One region of the Psychrilyobacter atlanticus DSM 19335 genome, then DNA from elsewhere that is predicted to be linked to it. Evidence: riboswitches for the same ligand, from Rfam matches in the RefSeq annotation. Region 1 holds a riboswitch; each other region holds the start of a gene.

Region 1 (7,041 bases):
ATTTTATAAGAGGTTAAAGGATAAAAAAATAGGCTGTGAACTATGCCCTCATAGGTGTATATTAGAGGATGGCAGTGTGGGCAGATGTGGTGTAAGGCAGAATATCGGCGGAACCCTGATGACTAAAAACTATGGGATGATTTCGGCTCTTAATATGGACCCCATTGAAAAAAAGCCGTTTTATCATTTTTATCCAGGAGAAGAGGTTTTATCCATTGGAAGTATAGGATGCAATATGAATTGTGCTTATTGTCAAAATTATGAGATAGCTAAGGAATTTAAAGGAATACGAGCTAAGGAATATACCTATGAGGATATATTGAGAAATTTTAAAGGATTTGGAGTAGCATTTACCTATAACGAACCTACCGTTTGGTATGAATTTATGCTGGATGTGGCAAAATTAGCGAAATGCTGCTCTAAAAAAACTATGATGATAACCAATGGATTTATAGAAAGGGAACCTCTGTTGGAATTAACTCCATATATAGATGGGTTTAGTGTAGATTTAAAAGGATTTACAGAAGAAGTTTACTCTGAATTAGGTGGGACTTTAGAAGGAGTTAAAAACACCTTGAAAGTAATAACTGGGAGGAATAAGCATCTAGAGATAGAGTTTTTATTGGTGCCTAAACTAAATGATGATAGGGAGACATTTATAGAGATGGTTAAGTGGGTAAGGGATGAATTGGGATCAAATATTGTTTTACATATAAATGGATATTATCCTAGTTATAAGCTGAAGACTCCAGCGACAGAAAAAAAACTTCTTTTAGAATTTCATGAGGTAGCTAAAAAATACTTGAACTATGTATATATAGGGAATGCAGGGATAGACTTAGATACAGTCTGTAGTTGTGGAAATTTACTTGTTCAAAGGGATGGATGGAATGTAGAAATGCTAGGATTAGGTGAGGATGGCCGATGTAAAAAGTGTGGAGAGAAGGTCGTGGAGACGGGAGGGAGCTATGAAAAAAAGGGAGGAGTTTGTAAAGGGTAAGTTTTACCCTTCTAAAAAAGAAGAAATTGAAGAGATGATTGAATTTTTTTTAAGAATAGAATCTCCTAAAAAAATAGATTGTGAGATATTAGGAGGAATAGTCCCCCATGCAGGTTATGAATTTTCAGGACCATCTGCAGTTCATTTTTTTAATACCTTAAAGGGAAAAGACATTGAGACTGTAATTATAGTAAATCCTAGTCATACAGGTTATGGAGGGGCTATAAGTCTAGATACAAATAAAATCTGGGGTTCTCCTATGGGTGACTTGGAGATAGACCTTGATTTTGAAAAAGAATTGGATTTGTCATATTCGGAAGATGCACATAAATATGAACATTCTGGAGAGGTCATGCTGCCGTTTTTAAAATACTTTATAGAGAGTAAATTTAAAATAGTTCCTATAACAATGAAGATTCAAAGTTATAAAAATGCGAAATATCTGGCTGAAAAAATATATGAAACTGCTAAAAAACAAGGAAAAAAAATTCTGGTGATAGCATCTTCTGACTTTTCCCACTATGTAAAAAAAGAATTGGGATATAAATTAGATCAGTTAGCCATAGACAGGATAATGGAACTAGATAGCCAAGGACTGGAGGAGACAGTAGAAGAATATAATCTAAGTATATGCGGATATGGACCTATTATGACTCTTTTAGAGTATAGTAAATTGGTGGCAGGGGATCCTAAGGTAGAAATTTTAAGGAGGGGGAATTCAGGGGAGAATTATCCCATGGAGGAGGTTGTAGACTATATAACTTTTTTAGTATATAAGTAAATATTTGATTTTAAAGGTAAGAGGAGTCTATCCTTTTACCTTTTTTTATTATCTAGGGGACAAAATAAATAAAATTTATAAAAAATTAGGTTGAGCTTGTTTGGATATAACATCACGTTTTTTTTAGTTGAGTACTAAAATATATTAAATAAGGAGAAATTAATGATCAATTCAAATAGAAAAACATGCTTTTAATATATCGTTCAACATCTATTTATATATTAAAAGCATGAACCTATACTTTTTTAGTTTGTAAAAAACACAAAATGATTTAAAATAAAACTGAAGAGCGCATCTTTCATATATTTAAGATATGTTTAATATATATAATGATAAATTAAATAAATAATACTTGACTTTAAAGTTATAATGATATATTATATGTATATAAAATTAAATTATTATTTATTTAAGATATATCAGGAGGGATGGAAATGAAATTATTTTTTAAAAATTTAAATGAGACAAAGGTAGTTATGGAAAATATGGTTTCTTTTAAAAAAGAAAACGGGGCATTTATTGTAAAGAATTTCAAAGGTAAGGAAAAAGTAATAGCAGGAAAAGTAATAGAGATGACAAATTCAAAATTAGTGATTGAAGGGAATGCAGTCAGAGAAACATATAGATTAGCACCACTTAACTTCTAGAACTACTTATATATATTTTAATTAGACACGGGATATCCGTGTTTTTTTGTGTTTAAATAATTTTAAAGCAGATTTGTTAGAATAAAAAAATGTATAGATTTTATTAAAAAATAAAAATGTTGACTTTTGAAAAAAGAACTAGTATAGTTCATCTGAATGATAAATTATTTTAAGGTACTTCTTTAATGGAGTTTAAAAGGGAAGAGAGGTTAGATGCCTCCGCGGTCCCGCCACTGTAAAGTTGACGAAGGCAAATACCACTGGAGAATTACCTCTGGGAAGGTTGCTTGTAGGATGAAACTGAGCCAGGATACCTGCCTTAAATTATTTTTTATATTACTTGCGAGGACGAGGGTATAGATACTACTTTTTTTGTCGTATCTTTACCCTGAGGTTACTCAGGGTTTTTTTATTACCTGGAAGATTATAAAATTAATTGGGGGAGTTGTGAAGATGGTGTTGGCAGAAAAAAAAGAAGGAAGAATAAAGAGGGGAATTTTGTTGGTTCATTTTGGGACCAGTAGAAAAAAAGCAAGAGAAAATTCTTTGGAAACAATTAACAAGCGTATAGAAAAAGAGTTTAAAGAGTTTGAGATTAGGGAAGCTTATACATCGAGGATGATAATAAAGAAAATATTCAAAGAGGAGGGGATCAGAAAATTAACTCCAAATGAAGCAATAAAAAAAATGAAAGAAGAGGGATTTACTCATATTATAGTACAAGCAACTCATATAATAAATGGAATTGAAGCAGACTGTATGAAGCAAGAGGTAGATGAATATAAAGGCGAGTTTAAAGAGATTAAAATTGGTTCTGGCCTCTTGACTCAGACAAAAGATTATATGGATGTAGCTGATATTTTTAATAAAGAATATTCGGATAGACCAATTGTTTTAATAGGTCATGGGACGGATCATCATGCAGCTTCAGCCTATGGGATGCTCCAATATACCATACAGAAAAAAGGATATAAACATATTTTTGTAGGGACAGTAGAGGGGTACCCTGGATTAGAAGAAGTTATGGAAGATCTGGAAATGAATGGGATAAAAGAGGCAACTTTAGTTCCTTTGATGGTAGTAGCAGGAGTTCATGCAGAGGAAGATATAGCTGGAGACTGGAAAGAGGCATTGGAAGAAAAGGGGATAGGAATAGAAGTTTCTATGATAGGAATGGGAGAGAGAAGAGAGGTACAGGATCTTTTCATTGATCATATAGATGACCTTATAAAGTTTGAGGTTGAAGATATAAAGAAAAAGAAAGAAAATATTTTAAAGGGGGAAAATAATGAAAATTAAAAATATTATTGCGGGAGTATATTTGAGTTTATCTTTGGTATCTTATGCATATACACCTGTTACTGTAAATTTTAGTGACGGAAATAAAAAATATGAGGTTACTTTTACTGAATCTCCTAAAAGAGCAGTGACAACTTCCCATTTTATGACAGAAATTCTTCTTTCATTGGGATTAGAGGACAAGATGGCCGGGACATGCTGGGCAGATAATGAAATTCTTTCAGAATTAAAAGAGGCCTATAATAAAGTGCCTATACTTTCTGAGAGATACCCATCTAAAGAAGTTTTTTATTCTGTTGAGCCTGATTTTGTAAGCGGATGGCATTCATCGTTGAATCCTAAAAGACTTGCAGGAGTAGAAGAACTAATGGAAAATGGAGTAAATCCATATATAATCTCATCTTTAGAAAAGGGAGCAAAAGTAGAAGATGTTTATGAAGATTATATCACCCTTGGAAAAATATTTGATGTAGAAGATAGAGCTGAGAAAATAGTTGATTCTTTGAAAAAAACAGTGGAAAAAGCAAAGCAATTGAAAGGAGATAAAAAAACAATAAGAGTATTTGCCTATGATTCAGGAAAGGAAGCTCCTTTTGTGGTAGCAGGATCTGGCCTTGGAAATGATATCATCACCAAAGCAGGAGGTGAAAATATATTTGAAAATATTCAAGGGAACTATGCTACAGTAAGCTGGGAAAGCATCTTGGAAAAGGATCCTAATGTAGTAATAATAGTGGATTATGGCAATGATGAAGCCCAAGGAAAAATTGATTTTTTAAAGGAAAATGAATTTACAAAGGAACTGGAAGCTGTAAAAGAAAATAAATTTGTTGTTGTATCTTTAGCAGAAATTTCACCGGGGCCAAGGATAGGAAAAGCTATTGAACACCTGGCTCATGGATTTTATCAGGAGATGTAGAGATGAAAAAAAAGATTTTTATATATGCTCTTGTATTAATAATGGTATTTACTTTAGCAGTAAACTTAGGTGCAGTAGACATACCATTTACCACTGTATGGAAGGTAGCCCTTAATAAAGCCAGTAACTTAGAGATCTTTACAAGAACCTGGAGTAAGGGGATAGAAGTTATTATTTGGAAAATCAGATTTCCCAGAGCAATATTAGGATTTATAACAGGAGGCGCCCTTGCATTAGTAGGGGTTTTTATGCAGGCAGTAACAAAAAACCCCTTGTCTGACCCCTATATATTAGGTATCTCAAGTGGTTCAGCAGCAGGAGCCATTACAGCGATGTTTTTTAATTTAGGTGGATTTTCTGTGGAGGGAGGAGCGTTCTTAGGAGCATTTTTAGCTACTGTTATAGTGATCCGTTTGACAAGGGGAGATTATTCATCGGGAAGATTAGTTCTCACAGGGATAGCCGTATCAGCAGTATTTTCATCACTAATAAATCTACTTATCTATTGGGTAAAAAATGATTCTAAAGTGAGAAATGCCATGTTTTGGATGACTGGAAGTTTAGGTGGTGCCCAGTGGAATAAACTATTATTTTCTGGAGTTATTCTAATTTTAGCTGTCATAATAGGACTCTGTCTCTCCAAAGAGTTAGATCTACTTTTATTAGGGGAGGAAGAGGCTCGTATTTTAGGGATAGAAACAGAAAAACTGAAGTTATTTTTAATTATCCTATCTTCACTTTTGACAAGCTCGGTAGTGGCATTAACAGGAACCATTGGATTTGTTGGAATGATTATTCCTCATATAACAAGAAGGGTAACAGGAGCTTCCCATAGAAAATTAATACCTCTAAGTGTTATTTTTGGTGGGATATTCATCATGGGAGCAGACACAGTTTCAAGAATTATTTTTATCCCAGAGGAACTGCCTATTGGAATTCTTACTTCGGCTCTAGGTGGACCGTTTTTTCTATGGATAATAAAAAGAGGATATAATTTTGGAGGGAAGAGATGTTAAAGATAAAGAATTTATCCTATGAAATAGAAGAGAAAAATCTAATAGAAAATATATCCTTTGATGTAGGAAAGGGAATGTTTATAGGAATAGTAGGACCTAATGGCAGCGGTAAATCGACACTTTTGAAAAATATATATAGAACTCTAAAAGGTGAAGGAAAAATAGATCTAAAAGGCCGATGCCTTAAGGTGATTAGTTCTAAGGAACTAGCCAAGGAGATGGCAGTGGTATCTCAGCATGGAGGAAGTGAATTTGATTTTAGCGTATCTGAGATGGTAACTATGGGACGGTATCCACACAAAAGTTTTTTAGGATCTTATAATGGAGAGGATAGAAAAATTGTAAGTGGAGCAATTGAAAAGCTGGGACTGAAAGAATATAAAGAGAGGGCTTTTTTAAGTCTTTCAGGGGGAGAGCGTCAAAGAGCCTTAATTGCAAGGGCTTTAGCTCAAGAAGCTGATATTATAATACTGGATGAGCCAACCAATCATTTAGACATAAGGTATCAACTTCAAATAATGGCGATATTAAAATCTCTATCGATTACAGTAGTTGCAGCGGTACATGATATGAACATAGCTTCCCTTTACTGTGATGAAATAATAGCTTTAAAAAATGGGAAACTTTGGGATAAAGGAAGTGCAGAAGAAGTTTTTTCAAGGGAGTTTTTTAGGGATGTATTTAATGTGGAGACAGAAATTTCAAGGAATATATCCACTCAGAAACTATCTATCACTTATCTTCCAACTGAGATAGTTTATTAAGTTTTATGGATAAGTCGAAAATATAAAATAGGGGGAAGGATGAAAAATAGAAAGAGGTTATTTTTATTAGTAATGATATTAAATTTTATTATGGGGACATTAGCAGTAGCAAATAGTAGAAAGCTAGTTACTATAACTGATAATGTAGGAAGGCAGATAGACATTTCAGTGCCTGTAGAAAGAGCAGTAGTGACTCTAAGATATAACAATGAGTTGATTAGAGCTTGTGGAGCGATAGATAAAGTAATTGCTGTTGACATGAATACAGCTCAAGATAGGGAGTATTGGAGTAATTTTAATGTAGAAGATGTAGTAGGTAAAAATCAAAAGAGCTTAAACTATGAAAAAATAATAAAATTAAAACCTGAAGTAGTTATTTTACCATCTAATGGAGTTTATAAAGAAGCAGAAAAAAAATTAGCTCCTTTTGGAATAAAAGTAATTGTGGTATCTGGTTATGACACCAATGATTTTCATAACCAGGTTAAGAATATTGGGATAATATTTGGGAAAGAAAAGGAAGCAGAGAAGTTTGAAAGATATCATAATGAACCATTAGAATATATTCAGAAAAAATTAAAAGGTGTAAAAAAAAGAACTGTTTATTGGGAAGAT
Region 2 (7,041 bases), on a different contig from region 1:
ATATCGTTAAAAATAAAGATACCTCTTCAGATCTGCCTTTAAAGAAAGTACTGATCGATAGAAAATTTTATATTTTATGGACATGTTTCGCTATAGGTACATTTACCGGTCTTATGGCCATTGGGATTTCAAGTCCTGTTGCACAGGAAATTATTGGACTTAATCCAAAAATGAGTGCTTTTTCCGTTGCATTGTTCGCTGTATTTAACGGGTTAGGACGGCCTGTATTTGGTGTCATTACTGATAAAATTAAATTTGAAAAAACTGCGATAATTTCCTTTGGCCTTATTATTCTAGCTTCCATAATAATGTTAAATTCAGGTAAGGGTAACGTTATATTTTATATCGTATCATTTTCAATGTTCTGGTTTATATTAGGTGGTTGGCTTGCAATTGCTCCAACTGCTGTCTCTAATATTTTTGGAGCAAAAAATTATGCAAGAAATTATGGTTTCCTGTTTACAGCATATGGAGTAGGAGCAGTAGTTTCAAGTGTCACATCAGGGATTATTAAAGATTCTTTTGGGAGCTATATATATGTTTTTTATCCCACAATAGTAAGTGCAATTATAGGAATTTTGATATCAATTTTAGTGCTTAAAGAAAAAAAAGTTAGAGAGATTAAAATAAATACAGATTTAAATTAAAACAGAGATAAATTAAAAAATAAATTTTGAATAGTAAAAGGAAATTCAAAAAAAAAAGTAATAACCTAATATAAGGAGGGGTTATTATGCCTGAAGATAAACTTAAAGATAAGATTATTGAACTTCTGCCAAAGACATCTTTATTTGGTGGAGTGGACAAAGACGACATTCATTCATTTATAGAGAGCCTTTCAGAAAAAAGCTATAGTGCCGGTGAAAACATCTTTGAAGAGGGAGACTCCCCGGGAGATTCCTACCTTCTCTTAGAGGGAGAGATCAAAGTTACCGTTGCCGGCAGGAGATTATCTAAGTTCGGACCGGGATCAATTTTTGGAATGGCTTCTCCAATAGGTATCCAGAAACAAATTGTTACAGCAACTGCCAATACAGATGTTGTTCTGGCAGTAATCCCCAAGATGACTCTCTACCTTTTAGAAAAAGATAACCCCAAACTCTTTGGAAAAATTATACTCAACGAGGCAAGAGATCTGGCTAGAGCTCTCAAGGGGATGAAGGATATAATTATGGACTATATCCTCATAGAGGAGAGCGGAAATCTTTAATTTCAACAAAATTAAAATGTCAAAAAGAACCAGAAGATTCTCTGGTTCTTTTTATATTTAATTTAAAGCCGTCTAAATATTTATCCCATCCATATCCTTGTAAATGCCGATGATTGAGTTGTATAATAATGCCAAAATAAAGGAATTAAAAGATTCCTTTGGTAAGATAGAGGATATAAATTTTTAGGAGGAGTTAATTATGAAAAATATAGAAAATTCCAAAGGACCCTGGCTGTATCGTTTTTTAATCAAAAGTTTTGTAGTTATTTTTGGTATCCTGGTATTTTGGATCCTGGGGTTTCTTTTAGAGGATATAGAATCTATAAAGGGTCCTAGATACAATAAGATAGAACAATCATATCTGGAACCCGGCTTAATCACAGAGGAACAAGAGCTGAAAAATCAAATAGAGAACCTTACAAGAAAACAAGTGAAGAATGAAAATGAGATCGCTATAGTTAAAAACAGTTCTGGGAATTTACAGAATACCATAAATCAATTGATGGCTCTAAAAAAACTGGCCCTTGAAAATTCTAAGGTAATCTCGAAATCCGAAGAACAGCAGCTAAGTAGAAGTGTGGAAACTTTTTTAAAGAGTCAGAAAACCTACCAGAGATTAAATATGGAATTGGCTCAAATTATAGAAAAAAAACAAAGACTGGAGATTGAGAAACAGGAGATAGGAAAAAAACTAAAAGATCAAAGGGAGAATGCCCAAAAACAATACAGGGAACTCCTAAAAAATCATAATTTGAAACTGGCTTTTTTACAGATATCTATTCTCTTCCCATTTTTATTGGGTGGAATATATCTTATCCTTAAGAAAAAGTCCAGCAATTACTATCTTCTCTTTATAGGTTATGGAGTGGCAGTATTTTTTAAGATCTTCTTAGTTATCCACAAATATTTCCCATCCCGGTATTTTAAATATATCTTAATACTGGGACTCCTGCTTACAGTGGTAAAAATCATCATATATCTCATAAATATAATAACTAACCCAAAGAAACAATGGCTTTTAAAGCAATATCGGGACGGATATGAAAAATTCCTATGTCCGGTATGTGAATACCCTATCAGAAGGGGGCCGAGAAAGTTTTTATATTGGACTAGAAGAACCGTTGGCAAGGTAACGTTGCCCCACAACCATACTGCGGAAAAAGATAAACCCTATTCATGTCCATCTTGCGGAACAAAACTCTTTGAGGAGTGTCCGGAATGCCATGAGATAAAACACGCTCTCCTGCCTACCTGCTGTCATTGCGGGAGCAAAAATAAATAAAACTATTATCAAAAATTATAGGTTCATATTTCAATAATATAAAAAATAGATAATCTTTTTAATATAAATTATATATATTTGAACAAAATATAAAATACATAGTATATTATATCGATATAACAATTAAATAACAGAGTTAGAGGTTTCTAATCAAATAGAATTAATAGGGAAGTAGGTTAAAATCCTCCGCGGTCCCGCCACTGTAATGTAGACGAAAACATAATTTGCCACTGGATAAAATCTGGGAAGGCGTATGTGAGTAGGTTGAAACTAAGCCAGGAGACCTGCCTTTAACTTTGTCATCAACCACGAGGATGGAGGTATGACGATGAATAGAAGAACGACAGTTCTCCGCTTTTAATATTATCATGAAAAATATAAAGTTGTAATTTTAGCTTACTATGTTTGATAATTTTAAGGGGGAAGAATAAAAAAATGGAAATAAGATTAGGGATAATAGAGACTTTGGCAGTAGCAGTAGGGGTTCTTTATATTGGAAAATGGTTAAATTATAAGATTAAAATTTTGGATGAACTCTGCATTCCAGAAGCAGTAACAGGAGGAGGAACATTTTCCTTAATTACTTTATTGGCTCATGAAACTGGTCTTCTGAATATTATTTTTGAAGACAGTCTGAGGGAAGTATTTATGATCGCCTTTTTTACAACAATCGGCTATTCTGCAAGTCTTAAACTCTTAAAGAAAGCAGGGATGCCTGTATTTATGTTTTTATTGGCAGCCGTATTACTGGCAGTATTACAAAATATATTAGGGGTAGGGATGGCCAAGGCACTGAATATCAGCCCCTTGTTGGGACTGGCAACAGGGTCATTATCCACTACTGGAGGGCCGGGAACTGCAGGAGCTTTTGCACCAATGTTAGAAGAAGCGGGAGCTCACGGGGCAAAAGTAGTAGCTATGGCCACAGCAACCTATGCTCTTTTAATGGGAAGTATTATCGGAGGACCCGTAGCAAAAAGATTGATAGGAAAACATAAATTACTGGACAAGAAAACCCATACAGGCAGCGAGGTAGAATCTAAGTTATCAGAAGGCAGGCTGCTCAGCAAAAATATTCCTGTAGGAGCCTTTGAGATAATAATAGCTATGGGAATAGGAAGTTTTATATCGTACCTTCTAAAAAACATAGGGCTTGTTCTCCCTTCATATATAGGAGCTATGTTTACAGCTTCAGTAATAAGGAATCTAAGTGATATTTCAAAGGGATATAAGATAAAATTAGATGAAATTTCTATGATGAGTAACTTTACTCTGGCAATGTTTTTATCTATGACCCTTATGACCTTTAAATTATGGGAATTGAAGGAGTTAGCGTTACCACTCCTCCTTATGCTCCTTGGACAAACTATCCTCATGGGAGGGTTTGCATATTTCATAACCTTTTATCTCATGGGAAAAGACTATGATGCAGCGGTTATGGCCTCTGGTCATTGCGGGTGTGGATTTGGGACGACTCCAAAAGCTCTGGCTAATATGGAAGCTCTGACAAACAAATTTTTACCTTCTCCAAAGGCATTTTTTATCATTCCTTTGGTAGGAGGTTTATTTATAGATTTTTTCAATGTTGGGATAATAACTTTTTTTATAAGTGTAGTGAAATAATAACTAAAAGAAAAGTCCCAGAAAGTTGACAATTAAATAGCATAATAGTATAATATTTCTAATTATAAAAGCAAAGATGAGGAGAGTAACTTCTAATAGATACTAAAGCGAGCTAGTGACGGTGGGAGACTAGTAGTGGAATTAGTTGTGAAGAACACCTTGGAGCTGCTAACCCAAAGGATTTTTATAAAAATCTCAGTAGGCTTAGACGTATTTGGCACGTGACGCCAAAGGGTATCGAGGAACTGCTTGTGTGTGTCTCCGTACTTACTTTATTTTTTTAGGGTTTGTATGAATTTTGACTTCTCACTTTAGCAGTGGGAAGTTTTTTTATTTTATAGAAAAAGATTAAGGCATTGTATAGATAGGAGGATTAAAGTGGAAATGAAAGACATTATAGCTAAGGTGAATCACTATTCAGCTCTAGCTAAAAAAAGAACGTTAACAGATGAAGAAACAATAGAAAGACAAAAATACAGAACATTATACTTGGAGCAGTTTAAATCACAAGTTAAAGGACATTTAGATCAAGTAAAAGTTGTAGATCAAAATGGAAATGAAGTAAAATTAAATAAAAAAATAACTAAATTAAGTTAGGGAGGATTTTATGAAGAAAGCAACAGTTAAAGAACTTATCAGAAATGGTGAACAATTCTTAAATCAAGAAGTACAAATTTCTGGTTGGGTAAGAAAGATTAGGAGTCAAAAAAGTTTTGGTTTTATTGAATTAAATGATGGTTCATTTTTTACCGGACTACAAGTAGTATTTGAGGACAACTTAGAAAATTTTGACGAGATAAGCAGAGCATCTATAGCTACATCTATGTATGTAACTGGAACTTTTGTAAAATCAGAAGGAAAGGGACAAAGTTATGAGATCAAGGCAACGTCTGTAGAGATATTCCAAAAAGCTGACTTAGATTATCCATTACAAAATAAAAGACATACCTTTGAATATTTGAGATCAATAGCACATCTAAGACCTAGAACTAATGCTTTCTCAGCAGTATTTAGAGTAAGATCATTAGTTGCATATGCTATCCACAGATTTTTCCAAGATCAAGAGTTTGTATATGTACACACTCCAATCATAACTGGAAGTGACGCTGAAGGTGCAGGAGAGATGTTCAGAGTAACGACTATGGACTTAGATAATGTTCCTAAAACAGATAAGGGAGATATCGACTATAAAGAAGACTTCTTTGGAAAGGAAACTAACCTAACTGTAAGTGGACAATTAAATGTAGAGACTTATTGTGCTGCATTTAGAAATGTATATACATTTGGACCTACATTTAGAGCAGAAAACTCAAATACAACTAGACATGCATCTGAATTTTGGATGATAGAACCTGAGATTGCTTTCGCTGCCTTAGAAGCTAACATGGATTTAGCAGAAGATATGGTAAAATATATCATTAAATATGTTATGGAAAAAGCTCCTGAAGAGATGGAATTTTTCAATAAATTTGTAGAAAAAGGATTATTTGATAAGTTAAACAATGTTTTAGCAAATGATTTTGCTAGAGTTACTTATACTGAAGCAGTAGACATCCTATTAAAATCAAAGAAAAAATTTGAATTTAAAGTAGAGTGGGGAATTGATCTTCAATCAGAACATGAAAGATTCTTAGCTGAAGAGCATTTTAAAAGACCAGTTTTCGTAACAGACTATCCAAAGGATATCAAAGCATTCTATATGAAGCTTAACGAAGATGGAAAAACAGTAAGAGCTATGGATCTATTAGCTCCTGGAATTGGAGAAATCATAGGTGGTTCTCAAAGAGAAGATAACTTAGAAGAATTAGAGAGAAGAATGGATGAAATCAACCTTCCTAAGGAAGACTATAAGTTCTATACAGACCTTAGAAAATATGGTTCATTCCCTCATTCAGGGTACGGATTAGGTTTTGAAAGAATGATAATGTACGTTACAGGAATGACAAATATCAGAGACGTAATTTCTTTCCCTAGAACTCCTAAGAGTGCAGAATTTTAAAGATTAATAAAAAAATAAAGTGGAGTTTGATTGTTTCGTGCAATCAGACTCTTTCTTTTAAATCTATATAAGTAAAAAAAAATATTGTTATTTAATTTGGGAGGTTTAAAATGAGTATGATCCAGATAAGTGATAAAACACGAACTTTAAGTTTAGTGTTTTGTATCGTTGGTTTTTTAGGTCTAGGTGGACTTCACAGGTTCTATGTGGGGAAGGTCTGGACAGGTTTATTATACCTTATGACAGGAGGATTATTTGGGATTGGAACCATCCTAGATCTTATAAAAATCTCTACTAATACCTTTACCGATGCACTGGGATATCCAGTAACTAAAAATTAATTTTTTCACATCAATTCTTAAAAAATTCATAGAAAAATTAAAAATTGTTTAACAAGTCCGCGAAATGTGTTATAATAGCTTGAAAGTGTTATAAAATTAACATTAAAACTTTAGGAGGACTTTATAATGAAAGAGAACAATGCAAAAAAAATGTCATTAATATCACTGATCTTAATGATATTCACATCGGTATTTGGGTTTACTAATATTCCTAGATCATTTTATTTAATGGGATATGGTGCAATACCTTGGTACATCATTTCAGCGGTTTTATTCTTTATACCTTATGCTTTTATGATGGCAGAATACGGTGCGGCATTTAAAGATGAAAAAGGTGGAATATTTTCTTGGATGAAAAGATCAGTAGGTCTTAAATATGCATTTATCGGTACATTTATGTGGTATGCATCATATGTTGTTTGGATGGTAAATATCAGTTCATCTATTTGGATAGTAATTTCAACAGCAATATTTGGTGAAGATTTAACTTCTAAATTACATTTATTTGGATTAAATTCTACACAGACATTAGGACTTTTAGGAGTATGTCTAATAACATTAATTACATTTACAGCAACTAAAGGGT
Region 3 (7,041 bases), on a different contig from region 1:
TAAAAATAAAGATCGATAATAATTTTATTATTTTAATCATTCTAAATCATCTCCTAGTCTTGGGAATACAAATGTGTTCTTTTCTGTTTTATATTTCTCCCATCCGATTTTAAATACTTCTTCTAATTTTTTTGAATTAAGCACATCTTGGGTTTTTCCGCTGGTTACAATCCTTCCCTTCTCCAATAAGAGGATTTCATCACAATAAAGTGAAGCTAAATTAAAGTCGTGAAATACCCCTATCACTGTGGTTTGTTCCTCTACCACTCTTTTTCTTACAAGGCTCAGTAAAGTATGGGAATAATAAGGATCCAAATTCGAAGTTGACTCATCTAGAAATAAAATAGGTGTTGTCTGAATCAATGCCTTTCCAAATATTACCCTTTGTTCCTCTCCGCCACTTAGAGTAGTTATTTCCTTATCTAAAAATTCTTCTAACCCTATTTCTTTTATTACTTTGTCGATAATCTCATAATCTTTTTTCTGAAGACTAAAAAACTTTTTCTTATAGGGATATCTTCCCATCTCCAATATGTCAGAAACAGAGAAAGGAAAAACTATATCAAATTTTTGCGGTACTATTGCAATTTTTTTTGCTAACTTTAAATGAGAATATTCCTTTAATTCCTTTTTTTCAATATAAATTTCAGATTCTGTGGCATTCTTATATCCACTTAAGATATCCAAAAAAGTAGTTTTTCCACTTCCATTGGGTCCTAATATTCCATAAAATTTACCCTTCTCAAATTTGAAAGACAGGTCATCTAAGATTTGAGTTCCATCTATAGAATAGTTTATTTTTTTTATATCTATCATCTCAGATTTCCTCCTCCCATCTTTTTCCTAAAAATCAGAGCAAAGAAAGGTGCTCCTAGTAGTGATGTGATTACTCCTACAGGAATATCATTAGGTAATACTACTCGGACTACATTATCAGCAGCTCCCATAATAACTCCACCCCATATAGCACAGCCTATAATTAATTTTTTATTGTCTGTTCCCATGATGAATCGGAGAAGATGAGGTACTACAAGTCCTACAAATCCTATTATTCCACAGGTAGAAACTGCTACAGCTGATAAGATCGAACTGACAACCAATAATATCCTCCTGATCCTGCTGGGGTTTATCCCCAACGAGATAGCACTTTTTTCTCCCAATGCTAGTATATTTAAATCTTCTGCATAATAACAAAAAAATACGAATCCAAAGACCCATATTGCACTCAAGATACTGACTTCCATCCATGATTTCCCGGTAAAGCTCCCAAGCAGCCAAAATATAATAGCCCCTACACCCTCGTCAGCTAAATACTTTAAAAAACTTAATCCTGCAGAGAAGAAAGCTCCAATTATTATTCCTCCTAATATTATAGAAGTAGGATTCATCTTCCTCTCAAAAGATCCCATCTTGATAACAACTGCCAAACAGAGTATTGCAAATATAAATGAAACTATATGTGTGCTGAAAATTCCAAAAACTGTTATGTTTAGAACTATAGCAAGAGCAGCACCAAATGAAGCACCACTTGAGATCCCCAATGTATATGGATCAGCCAAGGGGTTTAATAAAACCCCTTGAAATACCAATCCGCACATGGATAAAATTGAACCTATTAAGATCGAAGTGAGAATCCTCGGTAATCTCACTTCATGGATAATATACCAATTAGGAGCTCCCTCCCCGCCTTTTATACTCTCTATCACTTCCTTTAATGGAATTTTTATATATCCCATTTGAAGGTAGAAGAATACTGAAAGAATTAATAGTATTATTCCAATTATTGTCCACAATTTAAAATGTTTTTTCATAAATTTCTACGGTTGCATCCCATTTGCATACTCTTTCTTTTTAGCTAACATATTTTCTTTTTCATGAGTCAACCCAAATTCTGCATGTTTAACATATATCTTTCTGATCCCTTCATTCTCTCCTAAACCAACCATGTGAGCTTTTACAGTAAACCCATTTTTTTCTAATTCTTCCTTCATCTCTCCAGCTATATCGTTGTGTGCATGATCTCCAGCAACTATCATAAATGGATATAAATTTACATGTTTAATTTTCTTTGTTTTTAATTGTTTAATTATTGTATCTAATGTAGGGTACCCTTCTACAGTTCCAAAGAATACATTTTCAGAATAATACTCATGGAATACATTTTCGATCATAGAATATGCAGAATTTGCTGGATGGTGAGTACCATGCCCGATAAATACAGTTGCTTCATCTTTCTTTAAAACTTTATAAGTAGGAGCTAATGCTGATGCAGTATCTTTATAATCAGCTAACAATGTTAATAAGGGGTCACTAACTTTTAATACTTTAAAATCTCCCTCATGTAAGGCAACTTCTTTCTTTAAAGTTTCAGATTCTAATCCGTTCATAATATGTGTTCCTTGGACTAACACATGTGTATATCCTTCTTTTTTTAATATATCTAGTGCCTCACTTGGATTATTAAAAGTAATCCCTTCATTCTTTTTAATTCTTCTCATGATAATTCTAGATGTAAAAGCAGTTACTACTTTAAAATCTGGATATGAATTTTTAAATTCTTTCTCTAAAGCCATAATCGTTTTTGCTCTTGTTTCTGGATATGTTGTCCCAAAACTTACTAATACAATAGCTTTTTTTTCTGCCTTAAACAGATCCTTTGATGGTTCATGTACTGCTCCCTTTGCTAATAATGTTACACCCATTACCAACATCACTAATACTACTAACACTTTTTTCATTTTTTTCCTCCTGAGTTTAATTTTGAGAATAAAAAATAAGATGAAATTGTCTCTTTTTTCGTAAAAAAAAGTCCCCTAAAACTTAGGGAACTAGAACATTTTATACAGCAAAAGCTACAAATGTCTACATCCTTGTCCTCGCAAGTTCGTAAAAATAATCTGGCAGGTCTCCTGACTTGACTTCACCTTACTCATAGCCCTTCCCGAATTGCTTCAGTGGTATACTATTTTCATCTGTCTTACAGTGGCGGGACCGTGTAGGATTTTCACCCACTTCCCTTTTAATCGATACAAATCGAACCAAGATTATATTTTATTAAATTGTCATTAACTTTATACCATGTTTACTTTTTTTTTACAACGTATTTCTTTTAATTCAACATTAATTTTTTTAATTTAAAATTAATATTTTTTAATAAAAAGTAACTGTTTTTTATACAGATTAAAAATTGAATGTATGCCGTGAGTTATATTACTTTCCTTTTTTATGTCAAAATTGGAAAACTGTCATAAAGAGAGTTACTAGTTACTCGTCTAACGATAAAGTTTAGCATAGGATCCTTCTAATTTTAATAGTTCCTCATGGGTTCCAGTTTCTACCACACCTTCTTTATCCATAACTACAATTCTGTCAGAATTTATGATAGTTGAAAGCCTGTGAGCTATAGTTATAGTAGTTCTGTTTTTGGATAGTGTCGTAAGGGCTTCCTGGATTAATTTTTCTGTAATATTATCTAAAGATGCAGTAGCTTCATCCAATATCAATATCTTTGGATTTTTTAAAAATATCCTGGCTATAGATATCCTTTGCTTTTGCCCTCCGGAAAGTTTGACTCCTCTTTCTCCTACCAAAGTATCAAATCCCTTTGGTAAACTAATTATAAATTCATATATGTTGGCGTTCTTAGATGCTTCTACAAGGTCTTCTTCAGCTGCACCTAACTTACCATAGCTTATATTCTCCCTTATCGTTCCCCCAAATAAAAATGCCTCCTGAGGGACAATCCCTATATTCCCTCGAAGAGAAGTTAATTTTATCTTACTTATATCTGTTCCATCTATAGTTATCCTTCCAGAATCAATATCATAGAACCTTGGAATCAAATTTGAAATAGTTGATTTTCCTACACCACTAGATCCTACTATGGCTATATTTTCTCCAGATTTTATTTTCAAATTAAATTCATTTAAAATTAAAGATGATTTTTTATAGGAGAAATTTACATCCTGCAGCTGTATCTCTCCTTTTATTTCCTTTAAAATTATTGGATTTTCCACCTCTTTTATCTGTGGAGTTATTTCCATCATCTCCTGAAACCTTCTATATCCTGCCATTCCTTTTTGATAACTTTGAACCAAGATCATCATCTTTCTGATAGGCTCCATAAATCTATAGGAATACAAGAGAAAACTAATTAAGATACCATAGGTTAACTCTCCGTGCAATATTAAATATCCTCCATAAAATATTACTATAAACTGCATAAGGTTCATAAATATATGGATTCCTGAGAAAAAAACAGCAGTAGTTTTATAAGTTTCTTTTTTAGCTTCTTGAAATTCCTGGTTTTTTTCCTCGAATTTATCTATCTCATAATTTTCATTATTGAATTGCTTTACTATCCTAATCCCACCAATGCTTTCCTCAGCACAGGAATTTATATCTGCTATTTTTTTTCTGGTTTTACCAAATGCCATCTTCATCTTCCATTTTTGAGTGATAGAAAAGTAGATCATAAAGGGTAAAACTGAAAATATAACCAAGGTTAATTTTACATTTAAAGTGATCATTAATGCAAAAGCTCCTGCTAATCTGATTACAGCAATAAATAGGTCTATAGGGCCATGATTGGCTAACTCCGATATCCCGCTCAGATCATTTACTAATTTTGACATAATTACTCCGGTTTTATTGTTATCAAAATAACCAAAAGATAACTTTTGAATATGAGTAAATAATTCCTTTCTCATCTTGGTCTCTATCTTAATTCCTAGAACATTTCCATAGTACAGCTGACAGTAACTGACAGCATATCTCATTAAATACATAAATATTAATCCAACAGATATATAATAAAATGTTTTCAGATCTTTTGCCGGAATTACTTTATCTATTACTATTTGAATCACTTTTGGAAAAATTAAATCCAGTGATGCAAGTAGTACAGCACAGGCTAATGTAAACATTAATAATTTAATATGGGGTCTATAATATTTTATAAATGATTTTAATTCGTTCATTTTAGCTCCTTTGATTTTAATTTTATATTAATAAATTATCGGTCTTTTCAAGGATCGTATGAAATTTCCCTTTAAAATCATCTTATCATATCTTTTCAAATAAAACTATATCCTCCATTTACAGAATAAAAAAAGGGAGAAATTTCTCCCTAAGATTTTTACTATACTCATCAGCTATGTGACATTAGATCCAAATCTGTCATAACCCAAATTTTTATAAACTTTAATTCATCTATAAACTTTATATTTTTTTTATGATTTTACAAGGATTCCCTCCAGCAAACACATTTTCCGGAAGATCTTTGGTTACGACACTTCCTGCTCCTATAGTGGTATTCTTCCCAATGGTTACACCTGGTAGAAGGATAGCTCCTCCTCCAATCCAAACATTGTCACCTATTGTTATGGGTTTAGAAGATTCCAGCCCTTTTACCCTCTCTTTGGCATCTAATGGATGTGTTGCTGTATACACCTGGACATTTGGTCCAAACATCACATTGTCACCAATGATTACTCTATTTACATCCAATATAGTGCATGAAAAATTGGCATAAAAGTTTTTTCCTATCTCTATATTATACCCATAGTCACAATAAAATGGAGGTTCTATTTTTATCCCACCCTTTACAACAACTAATCTTTTCAGGATTTCTTTTCTTTCCTCTTCTTCTATTGGTTTGGTAGAATTATACTCAGAAATTAACATCCTTGCCATAAGCCTATCATCCATCAGATTCTGATCTCCAGAAAAATATAACTCCCCAGCCAGCATCTTTTCTTTTTCACTCTTCATACATCTTCTCCTCTATTACTTAAATTAGTTTAATTATTGATAACTATAAAACAATTTTTTCAGTTTAAGTATACTACATTTACCATCTAAAACAATTTTTTATCAAAAAAAGAGGCCTCAGCCTCTTATTTCCTTAACATCCTCAGATCATTCCCCGTAGGATTTTGAAATACTGCCAGATCAAATGCATGGATTGTCGGTATGAGATGTTCAAAGAGATCCGATTGAATCCCTTCATACTCCTGCCATACAATAGTTTTGGCAAAACAGTATATCTCAAGGGGAATCCCCTGAAATGTAGGTTCTTGCTGCCTAACTAATAGAGTTAAATTTTGATTGATATATGGACTACTTTTTAGATATAGTTCTACATAAGCTCTGAACATTCCAATATTTGTAAGTCTTCTACCGTTGATAGGAGTAGACATAATATTTTTATCCCTATTGGAATCATCTATCTCCCTTTCCTTCTTTTCAATATAATCCTTTAAAAGGTCTATTTTTTTATACTCTTTAACTTCTTCCAAAGATAAAAATTTTACACTATTACTGTCTAAAAATATAGATCTTTTTATCCTTCTGCTTCCTGTAGACTGCATTCCCTTCCAATTTCGAAAAGAGTTGCTGACAAGGGCATAACTGGGAATAGTTGTAATAGTCTTATCAAAATTTTGAACCTTTACATTGGTTAGATTGATCTCTATAACATCTCCATCAGCCAGTTGATTCGGCATCTCGATCCAGTCTCCTATCCCGACCATATTGTTAGCCGCTAATTGAATACTGGCAACAAACCCCAAAATAGCATCTTTGAAAATCAACATAATCACAGCTGTCATTGCACCTATCCCACTTAAAATTTTAAGGGGTGATTTATCCATAATTATTCCTACAGATATTGTCGCAGCTACAACCACTAAAAATAAACTCATAACCTGGAGGTAACTCTTAATAGGTCGCCTTTTAGAAATACTGTATGTACTATAAATATCACTGAATACCGACAAAATCCCATTTGCAATAAGGGTAAATATTATTACCATCCCAATATCTATAGTCTTTTCAAAAAAAGATTTAAAAAAATTTAATTTTCTTATCATAATTTCAAAAACAATTAACGGTACTAAAGCATTCAAATACTTAAAAACATTATTTTCAATTAAAAAGTCATCCCATTTGGTTTCACTTTTTTCAATCAATTTAATCAAATGGTTTTTTATTATGTAGCTTGTAATATAATGCATAATGATAGCTATTATTAAGGTGAGT

The links. A riboswitch is a leader RNA that binds a small molecule or an ion and turns the genes downstream of it on or off. The one in region 1 is predicted to bind cobalamin.
Region 2: another riboswitch for cobalamin. It lies ahead of gltS (sodium/glutamate symporter); the one in region 1 lies ahead of K337_RS17690 (sirohydrochlorin cobaltochelatase).
Region 3: another riboswitch for cobalamin. It lies ahead of K337_RS0115480 (sirohydrochlorin cobaltochelatase); the one in region 1 lies ahead of K337_RS17690 (sirohydrochlorin cobaltochelatase).

Annotation. Positions count from the first base shown of each region.
Region 1 is NZ_KE384547.1:856,252-863,292, forward strand. Features, by position in the region: gene amrS (AmmeMemoRadiSam system radical SAM enzyme) at 1-1,000, shown strand, start outside; gene amrB (AmmeMemoRadiSam system protein B) at 969-1,781, shown strand; gene K337_RS0104580 (CooT family nickel-binding protein) at 2,216-2,428, shown strand; cobalamin riboswitch at 2,584-2,764, shown strand; gene K337_RS17690 (sirohydrochlorin cobaltochelatase) at 2,882-3,727, shown strand; gene K337_RS17695 (ABC transporter substrate-binding protein) at 3,717-4,646, shown strand; gene K337_RS0104595 (FecCD family ABC transporter permease) at 4,649-5,662, shown strand; gene K337_RS0104600 (ABC transporter ATP-binding protein) at 5,656-6,426, shown strand; gene K337_RS0104605 (ABC transporter substrate-binding protein) at 6,466-7,041, shown strand, end outside.
Region 2 is NZ_KE384548.1:1,016,776-1,023,816, forward strand. Features, by position in the region: gene K337_RS0116735 (L-lactate MFS transporter) at 1-647, shown strand, start outside; gene K337_RS0116740 (cyclic nucleotide-binding domain-containing protein) at 734-1,210, shown strand; gene K337_RS0116745 (hypothetical protein) at 1,410-2,492, shown strand; cobalamin riboswitch at 2,616-2,798, shown strand; gene gltS (sodium/glutamate symporter) at 2,928-4,115, shown strand; gene K337_RS0116755 (DUF896 domain-containing protein) at 4,494-4,712, shown strand; gene asnS (asparagine--tRNA ligase) at 4,723-6,114, shown strand; gene K337_RS0116765 (TM2 domain-containing protein) at 6,225-6,455, shown strand; gene yjeM (glutamate/gamma-aminobutyrate family transporter YjeM) at 6,582-7,041, shown strand, end outside.
Region 3 is NZ_KE384548.1:769,976-777,016, forward strand. Features, by position in the region: gene K337_RS18770 (ABC transporter substrate-binding protein) at 1-40, opposite strand, end outside; gene K337_RS0115470 (ABC transporter ATP-binding protein) at 37-816, opposite strand; gene K337_RS0115475 (FecCD family ABC transporter permease) at 813-1,811, opposite strand; gene K337_RS0115480 (sirohydrochlorin cobaltochelatase) at 1,818-2,738, opposite strand; cobalamin riboswitch at 2,883-3,059, opposite strand; gene K337_RS0115485 (ABC transporter ATP-binding protein) at 3,273-4,979, opposite strand; gene K337_RS0115490 (sugar O-acetyltransferase) at 5,221-5,772, opposite strand; gene K337_RS0115495 (mechanosensitive ion channel family protein) at 5,898-7,041, opposite strand, start outside.